One region of the Arthrobacter ramosus genome, then DNA from elsewhere that is predicted to be linked to it. Evidence: riboswitches for the same ligand, from Rfam matches in the RefSeq annotation. Region 1 holds a riboswitch; the other holds the start of a gene.

Region 1 (7,458 bases):
CCTCGAAGTGGTGCCGAACGGGATTGCCGCCCTGGATGCCGAAGGTGAAGCGCCGGTTGGCGCCGGTGTTGGCGATGGCCGTGATGAGCAGCGCCAGGAAGTTGGCCAGCTGCGGGTCCATGAAGCCGCGGCAGAACAGGAAGATGAGCACATAGGCGAGGGTGGACGCGGCGCCGATCGCGGCGAACCGGACCAGCTGCCCGAAAAGGCTGCTGCGCGGGTTCTGCTCGGCGGTGCGGGACGACGCCGGGAGCGGCCCGCGTGCAAGTGCTGCGCGCAGTTCCGGAATGGGGATGCGGCCCGAGACGAGATCCCGGGTGAGCCGGACCATGCCGCGGATGTCGGCCAGGGCAGTGCGCACCACGTCGACGCTGGAATTGGGATCGTCGATCCAGTCAACGGGAACTTCGTGGACCCGGAGGCCGCAGCGTTCGGCGAGGACCAGGAGCTCAGTGTCGAAGAACCACGAGTTGTCCATGGTGTGCGGGAGGATCTGCTGTGCGACATCTGCCCGGATCGCTTTGAAGCCGCACTGGGCATCGCTGAAGCGGGCGCCCATGAACGAGTGCAGCATCAGGTTGTAGCTGCGCGAAATGAACTCGCGCTTGGGGCCGCGGACAACCCGCGAGTTGCGGGTCAGCCGTGTGCCAATGGCGAGGTCCGAATGGCCGGAGATCAGCGGCGCCAAAAGGGGCGCCAGTGCGGCGAGGTCCGTGGAAAGATCCACGTCCATGTAAGCCAGAACCGGCGCCGGCGATGCGAGCCACACCTTGCGCAGGGCGTTGCCGCGTCCCTTCTCCTCAAGATGGACAACCGCGAGCTCAGGCAGTTCCCTGGCCACGCGCTCCGCGATTTTCAAGGTGCTGTCCGTGCTTGCGTTGTCGGCCACGGTAATGCGGAAGCCATGCGGGAAGGATTCGCGCAAATGGCCGTGAAGCCTGCGCAGGCACTCTTCGAGGTCGCGTTCCTCGTTGAAGACGGGGATGGTGACATCGAGGACGGGGACGGCGGTGTGGGTGTCGACGGGGGCGCGCCGCGCTGTGCTGGGTTGAAGGGGGGTGTTGGGTGGGATGGGAAGGCCCGGCGGCACCACCGCGGGGTCCTTCAGGGTTCCGGAGGTGGATTCGATGAGAGTCATGTATTCAGAGTGCCGTTGCAGAATATGAAGGCTTTAGGCGGAACCTGTGACGTGGCTGTGGATGTATGGCCGGTGTGGCGAATCACATGCCTGGCCAAAATACGTCGAGGTCCGCCCCTGGAGGGACGGACCTCGACGTACTTGTGCGTGGCTCTTGGTCTAGTACCAGTTGTGCGCCAGGTGGAAGGACCACGCCGCGGACGGCGATCCGTAGCGTTCCTTGATGTAGTTCAGGCCCCAGCGGATCTGCGTCTGGTAGTTGGTCTGCCAGTCGGCGCCTTCTGATGCCATTTTTTCGCCCGGCAGCGATTGCCCAATGCCGTAAGCGCCACTGGAGGCGTTGGTGGCAGTGGTGCGCCAATCCGATTCCTTGTTCCACAAGGTGAGCAGGGCGGACATCTCGCCCTGACCCCAACCGTAGGATGGAAGGATGCTTGCGGCATAAGCCTGTGCGCCGGAGGGATCATCGACGGCGACAGGTGCGGCCGGGGCTGCTGGAGCGGGCGGTGCCGCGGGCGCGGCCGGTGCGGCGGCCTGCGGTGCGACGGCGGCCTGCGGTGCGACGGCGGCCGGAGCGGGGGCAGGTGCCTGGCTCGGCGTCGGCGCGGCGCTCGGCTTGGGGCTTGCGCTTGCGCTCGCCGACGGCGTGGCGGCGGCCGATGGCGTGGCTGAGTTATCCGCCGCGCGGGATTCGGACGTGCGGCTCATGTCCTGGGCATTGATGGCTTGTCCGGCGGCCTGGGTGGCGGCACCTGCACCGAGGAACACGGCAACGACGCCGGCAACAACTGCCATGCGCTGGCCGGTGCCGAGATTCGAGGCGGCTCGCCTCAACGTGGAACGTGACTTGTTTCTCCGGGCAGGTTCGCCGCGGTGGCGCGCAACAGGGCGCGACTGATTCCTGGAATCAGACATGGTGATTGCCTCTCGACGCCTGCGGAGTTAGCTGTCGGATTCGGATGAGGTCATCCGGCCGTGGCCACTGGGAATCGTGGCGGTACGGCTTCACCCCTAGGGCTGGCTCAACATGAGCGCTTGCCCGGAGACCTGGGTCCCCCGTCTCTGCCTGGATTTTTGGGCACCGGGGAGTGGCAGAGCTCGGCGCCTACCCGGCGGTGGCCGGAATGATCCCGCGCACCCATTCGACGGTACAGGAGGATTTTACTTAAGTCACATTTAGGTAACGGAGATCACGACGTCGGTGCGTCGACTTGCGCCCGCCGCGCACCGGCGTCGCGCCCTCCTGGGCGGCCGTTCAGGCCGTGGCGGTCCTGAGCGCCGGAAGCCGCACCGCAAATTCCGTCCGGCCGGGCCGCGACGCCACTTCGACGGTGCCTCCATGCGCCTGGACAATGGATTCCACAATCGACAAGCCGAGCCCGGAGGTGCCCTCGGAACCGGAGCGGGCGGCGTCGGCACGGGCAAAGCGGGAGAAGATCCTGCCCTGGAATTCCGGCGGGATGCCCGGCCCGTTGTCAGTCACTGTCACCACGGCGCTGCCATCGGCGGAACGCATGACGCCCGTGACCACGGTGGTTCCCGCCTCCGTGTGTTTGCGGGCGTTGGAGAGCAGATTCGCCAAAACCTGGTGGAGTTGAGTGGTGTCGCCGCGGACCGTGAGGGGCTCGTCCGGGAGCTTGAGCTGCCAGATGTGCCCTGGGGCCATGACCTTCTCGTCGCTGACGGTCTCGATCACCAACTGCGTGAGGTCCACATCGGTGAACTCGGGGGCCTTCCCTTCGTCCAGCCGGGCCAACAGAAGGAGGTCCTCAACGAGGGTGGTCATGCGTTCGGACTGGCTCTGCACCCGTCCCAGCGACTTGCGCCCGTCCTCGGTGAACGTCTCGGTCATGCGCAAGAGCTCGGTGTAGCCGCGGATGGCGGTCAGCGGAGTGCGCAGTTCGTGCGAGGCATCGGCGACGAACTGGCGCACCTTCGTTTCGCTTTGCTGGCGGGCTTCGAGGGCGCTCGAGACGTTGTCCAGCATCAGGTTCAAAGCATGGCCGACACTTCCCACTTCCGTGCTCGGGTGGGCCGCCGACGCCGGAACGCGCACCGCGAGTGCCACCTCACCGGCGTCGAGCGGAAGTTTCGATACCTTCGTGGCGACGTCGGAGAGTTGCTCCAGGGGGCGCATGGTGCGGCGGATCAGCACGGTTCCGGCCAGTCCGATCAGGACCAGTCCGCCCAAGGACACCAGCACCATGGTCCACACGAGCGAGGCCTCGGTGTCCTCTTTCGAGGCGAGTGGCAGCCCCGTGATGACAACATCGCCGTAAGGAGTTTCGGTGGCCACCAGCCGGTAGCCGCCATTGGACAGGGTGCGATCAACCGGGCGGCCATCGGGCGGGAGCGCGGACAGGATTCGAGCGTCGCTGGGCGACAACGGCGCACGGGTGGCATCGGAGGACAAGAATCCAGCATCGCTGCTCACCTGACCTGCGAGAATACGCGCATTCAGCGTGCCGATGCTCTGGCCCCGGGGGTCCAAGGGGTCCGGACGGCCGCCCGGGTTGCCTTGCGGCGGGCGGCCATGGGAGGCCTGCATCAATTGCTGGTCGAGCTGCTTCGTGAGGAACACGTCCATGGAGGCGTAGCTGACCACCCCGACGGCACCGCAGATGGCCACGAGGAGCGCCATGGAGAGAAGGATCAAGCGCGTGCGCAAGTGCCAGGTTGAAGGATTGAACCAACGATGGTCGGTCTGGCGGGGGATACCCGAGAGTGCGGACATTCGACGCCCCGGCTATTCGGCAGGCTTGATGACGTAGCCTGCTCCGCGCACGGTGTGGATCATGGGCGGGTGGTTGGCCTCGATCTTCTTACGCAGGTATGAGATGTAAAGCTCCACGATGTTTGCTTGCCCGCCGAAATCGTAGTCCCACACGCGGTCGAGGATCTGAGCCTTGCTGACCACGCGTTTGGGATTTTCCATGAGGTAGCGCAAGAGCTCGAACTGGGTCGCCGTGAGCGGGATGTCTTCGCCGCCACGGGTAACTTCACGCGTGTCCACGTTCAGGGTCAGGTCGCCTACAACCAGCTCGGCAGTGTCCATCGCGGCCACTCCCGAGCGCTGGACCAGGCGGTGCAGGCGTAGCAGGACTTCCTCCATGCTGAAGGGCTTGGTGACATAATCGTCGCCGCCGGCGGCCAACCCGACGATGCGGTCCTGCACGTCATCCTTGGCGGTGAGGAAGAGCGCGGGCACCTCAGGCGCAAAGGTGCGGATCCTGCCGAGCAGCTCAACGCCGTCGAACCCTGGAAGCATGACATCCAGCACCAGGACATCCGGACGGAAGTCCTTGGCGAGCTTTACCGCAGCGGGACCGTCGCCGGCCACCGCCACCGACCAACCCGCCATGCGCAGGCCCATGCTCATGAGCTCGGCGAGGCTGGGTTCGTCGTCCACCACGAGGGCACGGATGGGGGAACCGTCCGGGTGGCTGAGCTGCGGAAGGTTGTTGGTCATGGAGTGCGAGGATGCCATGGGACAACTCTCCAATCTGCCGGTTTGCCAGTGCTTTGCCGTTGCTGTGAGCACCCTGTGAGTCCCAGCCTAGCCACCTGTCCGGAGGTTGTGCCGGTTCGGGGAGGAACGGCGTCGGATTCTGCTGGATCATTCCTCAGTCCGGAGGGGCAATCCGCGTGGTTACGGGCCCCGGCACAAGCTCGCCGCGAATGATCCAGCAGAATCCGACACAACACTGCGGCAGGTCACAGGCAAGCCTGCAGTTCGACACAGCCAATGCACAGCAAAGCGGCTGACGCTGTTTGGGACAAGAACAATCACGACCAAACAGTCTCGATTTCGATGGAGAACACCATGGATCAGCAAAACAACCCCTCCGTACCTGGTTCCGAGCCGGAGAATGGGCACCCGCAGCCGGTGATCCGCCCCCTTGATGATTCCGGCCAGCCTGCCCCCGGGCAGCCTGCCGCCGGGTGGGGTGCTCCGCAGCCGCCGGTGAACCAGCAGCCTGCCGCCGGGTGGGGTGCTCCGCAGCCGCCGGTGAACCAGCAGCCTGCCGCCGGGTGGGGTGCTCCGCAGCCGCCGGTGAACCAGCAGCCTGCCGCCGGGTGGGGTGCTCCGCAGCAATACAACTCCGGACAGCCCCAACCTTCGTTTTTCAAGAATTGGAGCCTGAAGAAGGGGCTCATTGTTGGCGGCGTCGCGGTCGTGGTCGCTGCGGCGGCAGGAGCCGGTGCCTACGCCGCCGGAAACGGGACCGCTGCGGCGGATACCACCAATGCGCAGGGACCGGGTGCCGGGCAGAACGGCCAGGGCGGATTCGGTGGCCCAGGCGGCACGAACGCAGGTCCGGGCGGGCTCGGGGTGGGCATGGGTGGCCTGAACGCTGCCGTCCACTCGGAATATGTGGTCCTCCAGAACGGCAGCTACGTCACCATGGCAGGCCAGCTGGGTACGGTCACTGACATCTCGGCGAGCTCCATGACCGTCAAGAGCGATGACGGATTCACGCGAAGCTATGCCCTCGGAACGGACGTCGTGGTAGCGGAAGGCGTCCGGCAACGCGGAAGCGGAACCACCGGCACCACCCTGACCCTCGCCGATGTGAAATCCGGATCCAGCGTGAGGGTCACTTCGCTCAAGGAGTCCGACAAGTACACGGCACAGTCCATCCAGATCGTCACTGCCACCACATCAAGTACGCAAGGGACCGGCACCACCAACTAGTGACGGGTGCTTGTGTCCGTCGTGACCTTCTTTTCCCCGCTTTGGCCTCAGAATCACGCAACTCGCCGTGTCGCAAGCGCTTTCCGAATTCAAAGAAGGTCACGACGGCGCGTCCGCGCAGCGCTGCAACCAGCGCCCTAGCAGACGATTTGCCCAAGAATTTTCATGAGACGCAGATTCGGGATTGGACAAGGGTTGTTTCATATCTCGAGATTCAAAGGCAAGCGCGTGACGTGACTTAAGATTCAAAAAATGATCTTTCCATCAAATTTTATTCGAATATTGCGCTCATAACGGCCATTGTGACGAACGAGAATGGGTCACATTTGGACATGTGTGAATTGTGATGTGCGGCACAATAGTCCGATTCGTCTCAAAATGTGGACGCTTCCGCCCTTTGTTACTTGCAAGTTCCCTTTGTTACGTTGCACACTTCAAATGTGAACAAGAACTCAACAGCATCTGCAGCCGCAGCGATCGAGCCCAGCACACCCGCTGGTATTTCGATGAGCTGTTGTCGAATGCATGCCTAACTTAAGACCCCAAGAAGTTTCAGGCATTCGCCCCCTGCCCAGCGTCGGGCGCCCCTCCCCATCTCATTGCGGGGACCAGACCAGCATTCGAAGCCGCGATGACGGCTATTCACTTTGAGGTAAGCAATCCATGTCAGTTGCATCCGGATACGTCCACATCTCCGTCCGTAACGCCAATAAGGCCGCGTCGAACGCCGGCCTGCGTCCCGGCTTCGGCAACCGCCCGGCCTACGCCCAGCCCGCACCGCAGGGTGGCAGCCAGGCGCCCGGTTACGTCCCCCAGGGCTACAACCCCAACTCCTACGGCCAGCTCCGCGCTGTTCCCGCCAACGAGGCCTCGCCGATGACTGCACCCACGCCGGTCCTGGCTCCAGCGGATCGCTCCATCCGTCCGGTTGCCAACGACAATGTGGCCCGCGGGTTCGTGCTCTACATGGGCATCGACGAAGATACCGCTGCGGCCGCCGGAACGTCCATCGCCAAGCTTGCCCAGGAAATCCGGGCTTACGCACAGTCCCTCGTGTCCGGCGCCGAGAGCTACGCCGCCGTCGCGGTAGCCCCGGCCAGCGCGCCTGGTTCCGCGCTCGACGTCGTCCGCTCGACTTTCGGTGACCCGACCGTCGGCAACCGCCAGCGCGCTGAGGCGCTCCGCCCGCAGCCTGCCCAGGAAGCCCGCCCGTCCGGCGTGTTGATCGACCTCGCCCGTCGTGAGGTACACCTCGATGGCGAATCGCTGAACCTCACGTTCAAGGAATTCGAGCTCCTCAACTACCTCGTCGAGAACGGCACCCGCACCGTGGGTCGCGATGAACTCCTTGAGGGCCTGTGGCGCAACGCCGAAGAGGTCCCCAACGAGCGCACCATCGACGTCCACATCCGGCGCCTCCGCTCCAAGCTCGGCCGCCTCGCAAACACGGTCCGCACCGTACGCGGCCAGGGCTACCGCTTCTACGAGCACCCCGAGGTCATCGTTTGGGCCGCTCCGGAATACTCGATCTAGTCTCCACGCGCTCAAGGCGCCCGCTCCCTGTCTAGGGGGCGGGCGCTTTCGCTTCCGCGGGCCACCCAACTAGCTCGCATTTGTTGTCGTT
Region 2 (7,458 bases), 290 kb from region 1:
CCGTAGAACGTGGTGTTGTACTGGTCGTGGCTGCGGACTGTCTGCAGGATCAGGTGGCCGGCCGGGGCTTCCAGGTACTCCAGCGGGCTCACGGTGAATCGTGCCTTGCCGATGTCCGTGGCGAACGTGCGGGTGTCGCGTGGTGGATTGGGCAGCACGAAGCCGTTCTTGGTCCGCACCCTTGCGTTGAAGTCCTCGAAGCCGGGGATCACCCTGGAGATGTGGTCCCGGATGATGTCATAGTCTTCGGCCATGGCACGCCAATCCACAGGGTGGTTGTCCCCGAGGACCGCCTGTGCCATGCGTGCGACGATGACGGGTTCGCTGAGCAAGTGCTCCGAGACCGGGGTCAAGCGGCCTTGGGTGGTGTGGATGACGGACATGGAGTCTTCCACGGAGAGGATCTGCCGTCCGCCCGGGTGTTTGTCGTCCGTGTCCGTTCGGCCCAGGGTAGGGAGGATCAGGGAGGTCTTGCCGTGCACCACGTGGGCGCGGTTGGGTTTGGTGGAGATGTGCACCGTGAGCCCGGCCCTCTTGAGCCCTTCCTCCAGCGCGACGGTGTCCGAGCCTGCCGCGGCGAAGTTGCCGCCCATGGAAACGAACACGTCCACCTCGCCCTTCTCCAAGGCGTGTTGGGTTTCCACGGAGTCGTATCCGTGTGCCCGGGGCGTGGTGAATCCAAACTCTTTGTCCAGGGCTGCCAGGAAGCCCTCGGAAGGCTTCTCCCAGATGCCCATGGTGCGGTCGCCCTGCACGTTGGAGTGGCCGCGGACGGGGCAGGCGCCGGCGCCACGCTTGCCGAAGTTTCCCTGCAGGAGCAGCAGGTTGATGATTTCCCGCAGGGTATCCACCGAGTGGGGCTGCTGGGTCAGGCCCAGCGCCCAGCAAATGATGGTGCCCTTCGACGCGGCCAGCATGCCGGCCACCTTGGTGATTTCGATGCGGCTCAAGCCCGTGGCGCGTTCCGTCTCGACCCAATCCAGCGCCGCCCGGGCCTCGGCGTAGGCCTCGAAGCCGTCGGTCTGCGCGTCGATAAAGGCGCGATCAACCACTGTTCCCGGCTGCCGCTTCTCCTCCTCCAGCAGGAGGTGGCCCAGCGCCTGGAACAAGGCAAGGTCGCCGCCTACCTTGATCTGCAGGAATTCATCGGCGATGTCCGTGCCACCGCCCACCACGCCGTTGAGCGACTGGGGATCCTTGAAGTTCAGGAGCCCGGCTTCCGGCAAAGGATTGACCGCGACAACCTTGCCGCCGTTGTTCTTGCAATCACGCAGGGCGGAGAGCATGCGCGGGTGGTTCGTGCCCGGATTCTGGCCTACAACGAGCACAAGTTGCGCTTCGTGGATGTCTTCCAGTGAGACTGTGCCCTTGGCGATCCCGATGGTCGGGTTGAGGGCGCTCCCGGAAGACTCGTGGCACATGTTCGAGCAGTCTGGCAGGTTGTTGGTGCCAAGGCTGCGGGCGAACAGCTGGTACATGAACGCGGTCTCGTTGGCCGTGCGCCCGGAGGTGTAAAAAACGCAGCGGTCCGGCGTGGTGGCGATCACGTGCTCGCCGATCAGGGCGAAAGCATCCGTCCAGCTGATCGGCGAATAGTGTGTGTCGCCGGGGCGGATAACAACGGGCTCGGCAATGCGGCCTTGGCTGCCGAGCCAATATTCGGTCTTGTCCTCAAGCTCGGCCAGGGAGTGCCGGGCCCAGAACTCCGCGTCGACAACGCGCGTGGTGCTCTCCTCGGCAATTGCCTTGGCCCCGTTTTCACAGAACTCGGCTGGACTGCGTTTGCCGGTGATGGACTCCGGCCAGGCACAGCCGGGACAGTCGAAGCCGTCCCGTTGGTTGACGCGAAGCATTGACTTGACGGTCCGGCTGACGCCCGCTTGGGCCCAACCGCGTTCCAATGCCACGGTGACTGCCTTGATGCCTGCGGCGGAGCGCTTGGGTGGGTGGATCTGGAGGTCATCTTCGTTGATGTCCTGCTCGGGAGCATGCCTGTTCATGCCCCCATCATTGCAAGGCCTGACTCGCTAATCCACCCGGGTCCATTCGGCACCGGAAACTTTCAGCCCGTCAGGGCGCTCCAGTCCACCGGACCGGACGAAACCTTGCGGGCTGGCTTGGCAGGAGTCTTCTTGGTTTTATCCTCCGAGGACTTCGGCAGGGGAAGCGGCGGCCCCCACGGCAACGGAAAAGCGGGCACTGCCTCTCCCAGTTGCACGCCGTGCGGTGGCACCACCATGATTCCGTCCGCGCTGGCGAGGCCGCGCATCATCCCGGGACCCGCATGCGGGGCCGGCGAGGCCAAGCCGTACACGAACCTGAACGGAAGCAAGCGCGTGCGCCCGGGGTCGGCGTCGAGTATGGCACCGCAAGGAACCTCGCCGACCTCCGGCAGCGCCCTGTGCCCCAGTCCAGCGAGAAGCGGTGCGCCGATCGTGAAGAGGACCATCATGGCCGCGAGCGGATTGCCGGGGAGACCCAGGACAAAGCGCCCGTCCGGCAGTTCAGCCAAAACGCCAGGATGTCCCGGACGCATCGCAATTCCATCAATCAGCAAGCGGCCGCCGAGCTCCGCGATGGCCCGCCGGAAGTGGTCCGTGCCCGAACGGCCGGTTCCCCCGGTGGTGATGACGACGTCGGCGGGAGGCGCGTCCGGTGACAGCTCGCCTTCTTCAAGGCCCGAGAGCCACTCGTCATAGGAGTCGCCCACCTTGATTTGCTCGCCGCGGATCCCGCCAAGGAGTTCGACGACGGCGCCAAGCTGGGGACCGAAGGTATCCCTCACCCGGCCGGGGGCCGGGACACCTGCGGTCACCACTTCGGAGCCGGTCAGGAGCATTTTCACGAGGGGCTTGCCCAGCACGTCGAGTTCATCACGCCCGGCCAGGGCAGCCAGGGCGAGATGGGCCGGGTTCAAGACGACGCCCGACTTGATCAGCAGCTCGCCTGCCGCGGCTTCTTCTCCCGCGTTGCGGATATGTTGGCCGTTGCGCGGTTCGCCCGGCTTCGCGTTCCCGCCGAGCGCGAGCAGCGGTAAGCCATCTTCGTCCGTGGCCAGGACCCCGCTCTCGCTCCGCAGCACGGCCTTGGCCCCCGGCGGGATCAGGCCGCCGGTGGCGATCGGGCTCGCTTGGTGTGGGGCCAGCCGATGGCCGGCTTCCGCGAGGATCCATGGGCCGCTGCCGTTGACCGCCCAGCCATCCATCGCCGAGGACGCGTAGTGCGGCAGGTCTTGCAGGGCGTGGACATCCGAGGCCAAGGTCCTTCCGATGGCGTCCTTCAGCGCAACCGGTGCGGCGGGAATGGGCGTGGCACTATCGAAGGCAAGTTGGCGCGCCTCGGCCCACAAGTGGTCGGCATGCGGGACATGCTCGGGGGCTTCCGTCATCCGGCGTCGGTTCCGGGGTTCGTGTAGTCCTTCGCGAGCGTGCGTGCCAGGCCCATCGCGGCATCCATCGACGCAGCTTCAGTCGCTTGTCCCGAACCCGCAGCGAGTCCGGCCGCGAAGCCCGCAATGAAGGTGGTCAAGGGAGCCGCCGGCCGGACCACTGAATGGGCTGCAACGCCCGCCAAGGAAAGGATCTCGTTGATGTCGATCTCGACGTCTTCCAGCTCATATGCTTGCAGCAGGCTCCTGCACCATTCCTCAAGCGTTTCTTCCTGGCTCTTCACGATCCGCCTCCACTGTCCGGTACAGCTGTTGTCACGGCAGGTCGCCGTCCACTCCAAGCGCCGCGGCATCGTCCCAGGTATCCACGTCATCGGTGGACCCGGCGGGGACAGGCACGGCCAGCAGATCAAGCCTAGCAAGCAGCCGGAAAACCGCGGCGTTGGCCAGGCCGCCCTGTTCTGCCGCAGCCTGCACCTCCCGTTGCAGAGCGGATACCCGGTAGATCCCGAGCAGCGGCTGCTTCCGGCCATCGGCGGATACGGACATGGCCCCTTCCGCTTCTTCGTGGCCGGCAAGTACCCGGAGCAGGACCGGAACCGCGGCGGCGGCCAGGGGCATATCGCAGGCCAGGACGAGGACCCAGGGCGCGTGCTTAGTGGACGGGCTCACCTCTTCTTGCCCTTCGCCGCCTTGCGCTTCTAGCGCGGCGAGTCCGGCGGCGATCGCGGCAGCCGGTCCGGCGAAGGGCGGGTCCTCCCGCGCGGTCAATGTGCCGTCCGGCAAAGTGCCGGGATCCGGCCCGACGACGACGACCCTCCCGGCCCCGCACACGGCCGCCACGGCACGCTCAAGGAGGGTGGCGCCGTCGTACCTTAACTGGGCTTTGGGCACGCCGCCGAGGCGGGAGGACTTGCCACCCGCCAGTATCACCGCATCAAAGTCCACTCGCCCAGATTACCCGGGAAGCAGGCTCAATTCCGGTTCAGGCCGCCGATTCAGGCAGGAGGAAGGGATCCCATGCAGGCGCAGGTTTCTCAAGCTCCTTGATCTGCCAGATAGTCCCGGTGGGCGCCGCCGGCGTGAACCTCAGTTTCCAGCCCATCTCGGCTGGAGTGTGGTCACTCTTGGCGTTGTTGCAGCGCAAGCACGCTGCCACCAGGTTTTCCCAGGAATCCGCGCCGCCCCTGGATTTGGGGTGGACGTGGTCAATGGTGTGGGCTGCTTTCCCGCAATAGGCGCAGCGGTGACCGTCACGGCGCAAGACGCCGCGGCGTGTAACCGCCGTGATGGTGTTGTACCTCGGCCGGATGTAGCGATTGAGCAGAATCACGGAGGGACGTCCGAGAATCTCCTGCGGCCCGACGACAGGCTCGTCGCCTTCGGCCACTACGCTCGCTTTTCCGGTGAGCACAAGGACCAGCGCCCGGCGGAAGGTTACTACCGCCAGCGGTTCATATCCAGCATTCAGAACGAGTGTGCGCATGCACGTACCTCTTCACGGCCGCACCCGTCAGGGGCGCGAGGGCCGGCTGCCCTCTGCATGTACGGGCTGTGGATCGACAACCTAAGAGTAAACACTCGGAGGCCAGATCAACGAATCCTTGCCGGAGTTCCAGGGCAGTGTCGGTCAAAGTTCACGTGCCGGACACATAGCGCATGCTGGTTAAAACAGAACATCCCCGCGGGCGGACCAGCGGGGATGTTCCAGTGAAGCTATGTAGCCGGAGCTATTTAGCCACCAACGCGGATGAAGACCGGGCCGGAGCCGACGTTGACGCTGTAAAGGGCGGTGGTGCCACCGTTCCAGCCGCCGTGGACCGCCATGCCGTTGCCGACGTAAACGGCGATGTGGGCCATGCCCATGCCACCGTTCTGGTAGTAGACCAAGTCTCCCGGCTGCGCTTCAGCAGCGCTGACCGTACGGCCAAGAGAGAGGTAGTCTGCCGGCCAGCCGTGGAAGTTGATCCCAACAGCGGCCAGGGAGTTCGAAGCCAGGGCGGTGCAGTCCTGGGCAACGCCAAGCTGTGCGTAAGCTGCGGCAGCAATTGCTGCGCCCTTGCCGCTGGCAACCTTCGTTGCAGGTGAAACAGCAGCGGTGACAGAGAGCGTCGAGGAGCCGGTAGCGGCACCCGTTGCAGCCTGCGTAGCCGGAGCAGCTTCCTGCGTGGCAACCGGAGCTGCGACAACCGGAGCAGCTTCGGTGGAGACCGCCGGGCGCTCGTACTTGATGGCGACGGAGGAGTCGGCCGAAATGCTGGCTTGGGCGATGGACTGGACTTCCAGGGCGGAGGTCGAAGTGGACTCGCGAGGGACGTTGGTTTCTGCAGCGTTGGCTGCGATACCGCTAGTGAGCACCAGACCGGAAGCAGCTGCGATAACAGCTGCCTGACGGCCTACGCCACCGGCGTTGCTGCCGACAGTCTTAGCGATAACGGCAAGCGAGTTGGTCTTGGTGACCGCGGCACGGTGGCGCGCAACAGTAGAGCGTGAAGACACGTTAAGAGGCCTCTCCCTATGCCCGCGAGGTAAGCTGTCGGATTCGGATGGGAGTCATCCGGCCACACTTCTCCCTCTCGGAAGTTGTGCGACTTAACCCCAAGGCCATCGGTGAAGATGACCAAAAGTGGGTCCCCCGCCTCTGCCAGACGATGTTTTGCGAACGGAACCTCGAGCAGTGGCAGAGCTAGGCAATCCACTCGAGTGCATCAACTCTCTAAAAGTTGATGCGTCTTAGACGGTACATGAGTTTTGGCTCAATGTCACATTCAGGTCACGGAGCGTGACAAGCATGCGAGAGGCTTCCATCGGATTGGCTACAGCCAGCCCAGGGGGTCAACGACGTCGCCGTTGACCATGACTTCAAAATGGAGGTGGCAGCCGGTAGAGGCGCCGGTGGTGCCGCTCAATGCGATGACATCGCCGCGGCTGACCGTCTGGCCCACCTGGACGTTGAACGAAGACAAATGGTTGTACGTGGTTTCCAGGCCGTTGCCGTGGTCCACCACAATGCGGTTTCCGCCGCCATACGGATGCCAGCCAGCGAAAGTGACCTTGCCGGCGGCGGCAGCATGGACCTGGGTGCCGCACTGGGCCACGAAGTCCTGGCCCCGGTGGAACTCCCCCAAGCCGCCCGTGATGGGATTCACACGATAGCCGAAAGGCGAGGCCGTGGTCAGTGTGTCCAGCGGCGCCCCCAGGGTGCCTTTGGAGGACGACGTCTTGATGGTGCCGACGGACTGCGCGCTCAAGAGCTGCTTGAGTTTGCTGTCCGGATCCGCCGTGGTGGAAACCGCAGCACGGCTGAAGTCGATCGTGGCGCTTGCCGCGGCCGGAATCTCAGGCTGGGTGCCCACCGCCGAGGCGGCCTGGCTCGATTCGGCCGTGGCCGTCATGGCGCTTGTGCCCGGCATGGCGACCGTCAGGATGAGGCCCGTCGCGGCAAGGGCCACTCCGGCCTTCTGTCCCGCCCCGCTCGCCGCAGCGAACTCGGCTATCTGCCGCAAAGGACCCTTGCGGCGGCGAAGTTCGCGATGGGGATCGCGGGGCCGATCGTGCTCGACGGCGCTTGCGCTCCGCAGCTCAGCAGTAGGACCGGACGCGCGCCTGCGGCCCCTGGTGTTCTGCGTAGTCAAGGTTTTCCTCTCTGGCAAGCCTGCGAAGTTAGCTGTCGGATTCGGGCCAGAGAGATCGTGGACCCGGTCCGCGTGAAGGGCGCGAAGCGCAGAGCTACCGAAGGGGCCCTGCGCTGTTTGCACTTCCGCTGCGGACTTCACCCCAAGGCCGTCTTTCGACAGCCGATGGTGGTTCCTCCGCTTCTGCCAGTGAATGGACTAATCCACCTGATCCGCTGGCAGAACTCGGCTTCGGATCAGGTAACGCTTTGGTATCGGCGCCAGTAATAAACTATAGGGGATTAAGCCCCCGCGGTAATAATTTCGTTATCTTTGCTGGCCGCCTCGCCAGGCCGGCTAGGCGACCGTGACAAACACGTGCGAGGCTACCTCAGGCGGCAGCTCCAGCGCGCCGTCGATATTGGGCACGCGAACGGAGATGTACTCCCCCACACG

The links. A riboswitch is a leader RNA that binds a small molecule or an ion and turns the genes downstream of it on or off. The one in region 1 is predicted to bind cyclic di-AMP.
Region 2: it holds a riboswitch for cyclic di-AMP, as region 1 does, so the genes downstream of both, ABD742_RS18240 (NlpC/P60 family protein) here and ABD742_RS19560 (aggregation-promoting factor C-terminal-like domain-containing protein) in region 1, are expected to answer to the same signal.

The regions. Positions count from the first base shown of each region.
Region 1 covers NZ_BAAAWN010000001.1:4,250,785-4,258,242, reverse strand. The annotation lists gene ABD742_RS19565 (bifunctional glycosyltransferase family 2/GtrA family protein) at 1-1,138, opposite strand, end outside; gene ABD742_RS19560 (aggregation-promoting factor C-terminal-like domain-containing protein) at 1,298-2,053, opposite strand; cyclic di-AMP (ydaO/yuaA leader) riboswitch at 2,056-2,229, opposite strand; gene ABD742_RS19555 (sensor histidine kinase) at 2,394-3,872, opposite strand; gene ABD742_RS19550 (response regulator transcription factor) at 3,885-4,625, opposite strand; gene ABD742_RS19545 (hypothetical protein) at 4,962-5,834, shown strand; gene ABD742_RS19540 (winged helix-turn-helix domain-containing protein) at 6,498-7,367, shown strand.
Region 2 covers NZ_BAAAWN010000001.1:3,959,370-3,966,827, forward strand. The annotation lists gene ABD742_RS18215 (FdhF/YdeP family oxidoreductase) at 1-2,000, opposite strand, end outside; gene ABD742_RS18220 (molybdopterin molybdotransferase MoeA) at 2,063-3,388, opposite strand; gene ABD742_RS18225 (DUF6457 domain-containing protein) at 3,385-3,672, opposite strand; gene mobA (molybdenum cofactor guanylyltransferase) at 3,704-4,336, opposite strand; gene ABD742_RS18235 (HNH endonuclease) at 4,374-4,874, opposite strand; gene ABD742_RS18240 (NlpC/P60 family protein) at 5,123-5,887, opposite strand; cyclic di-AMP (ydaO/yuaA leader) riboswitch at 5,893-6,059, opposite strand; gene ABD742_RS18245 (M23 family metallopeptidase) at 6,205-7,023, opposite strand; cyclic di-AMP (ydaO/yuaA leader) riboswitch at 7,026-7,233, opposite strand; gene ABD742_RS18250 (iron-dependent transcriptional repressor DtxR) at 7,360-7,458, opposite strand, start outside.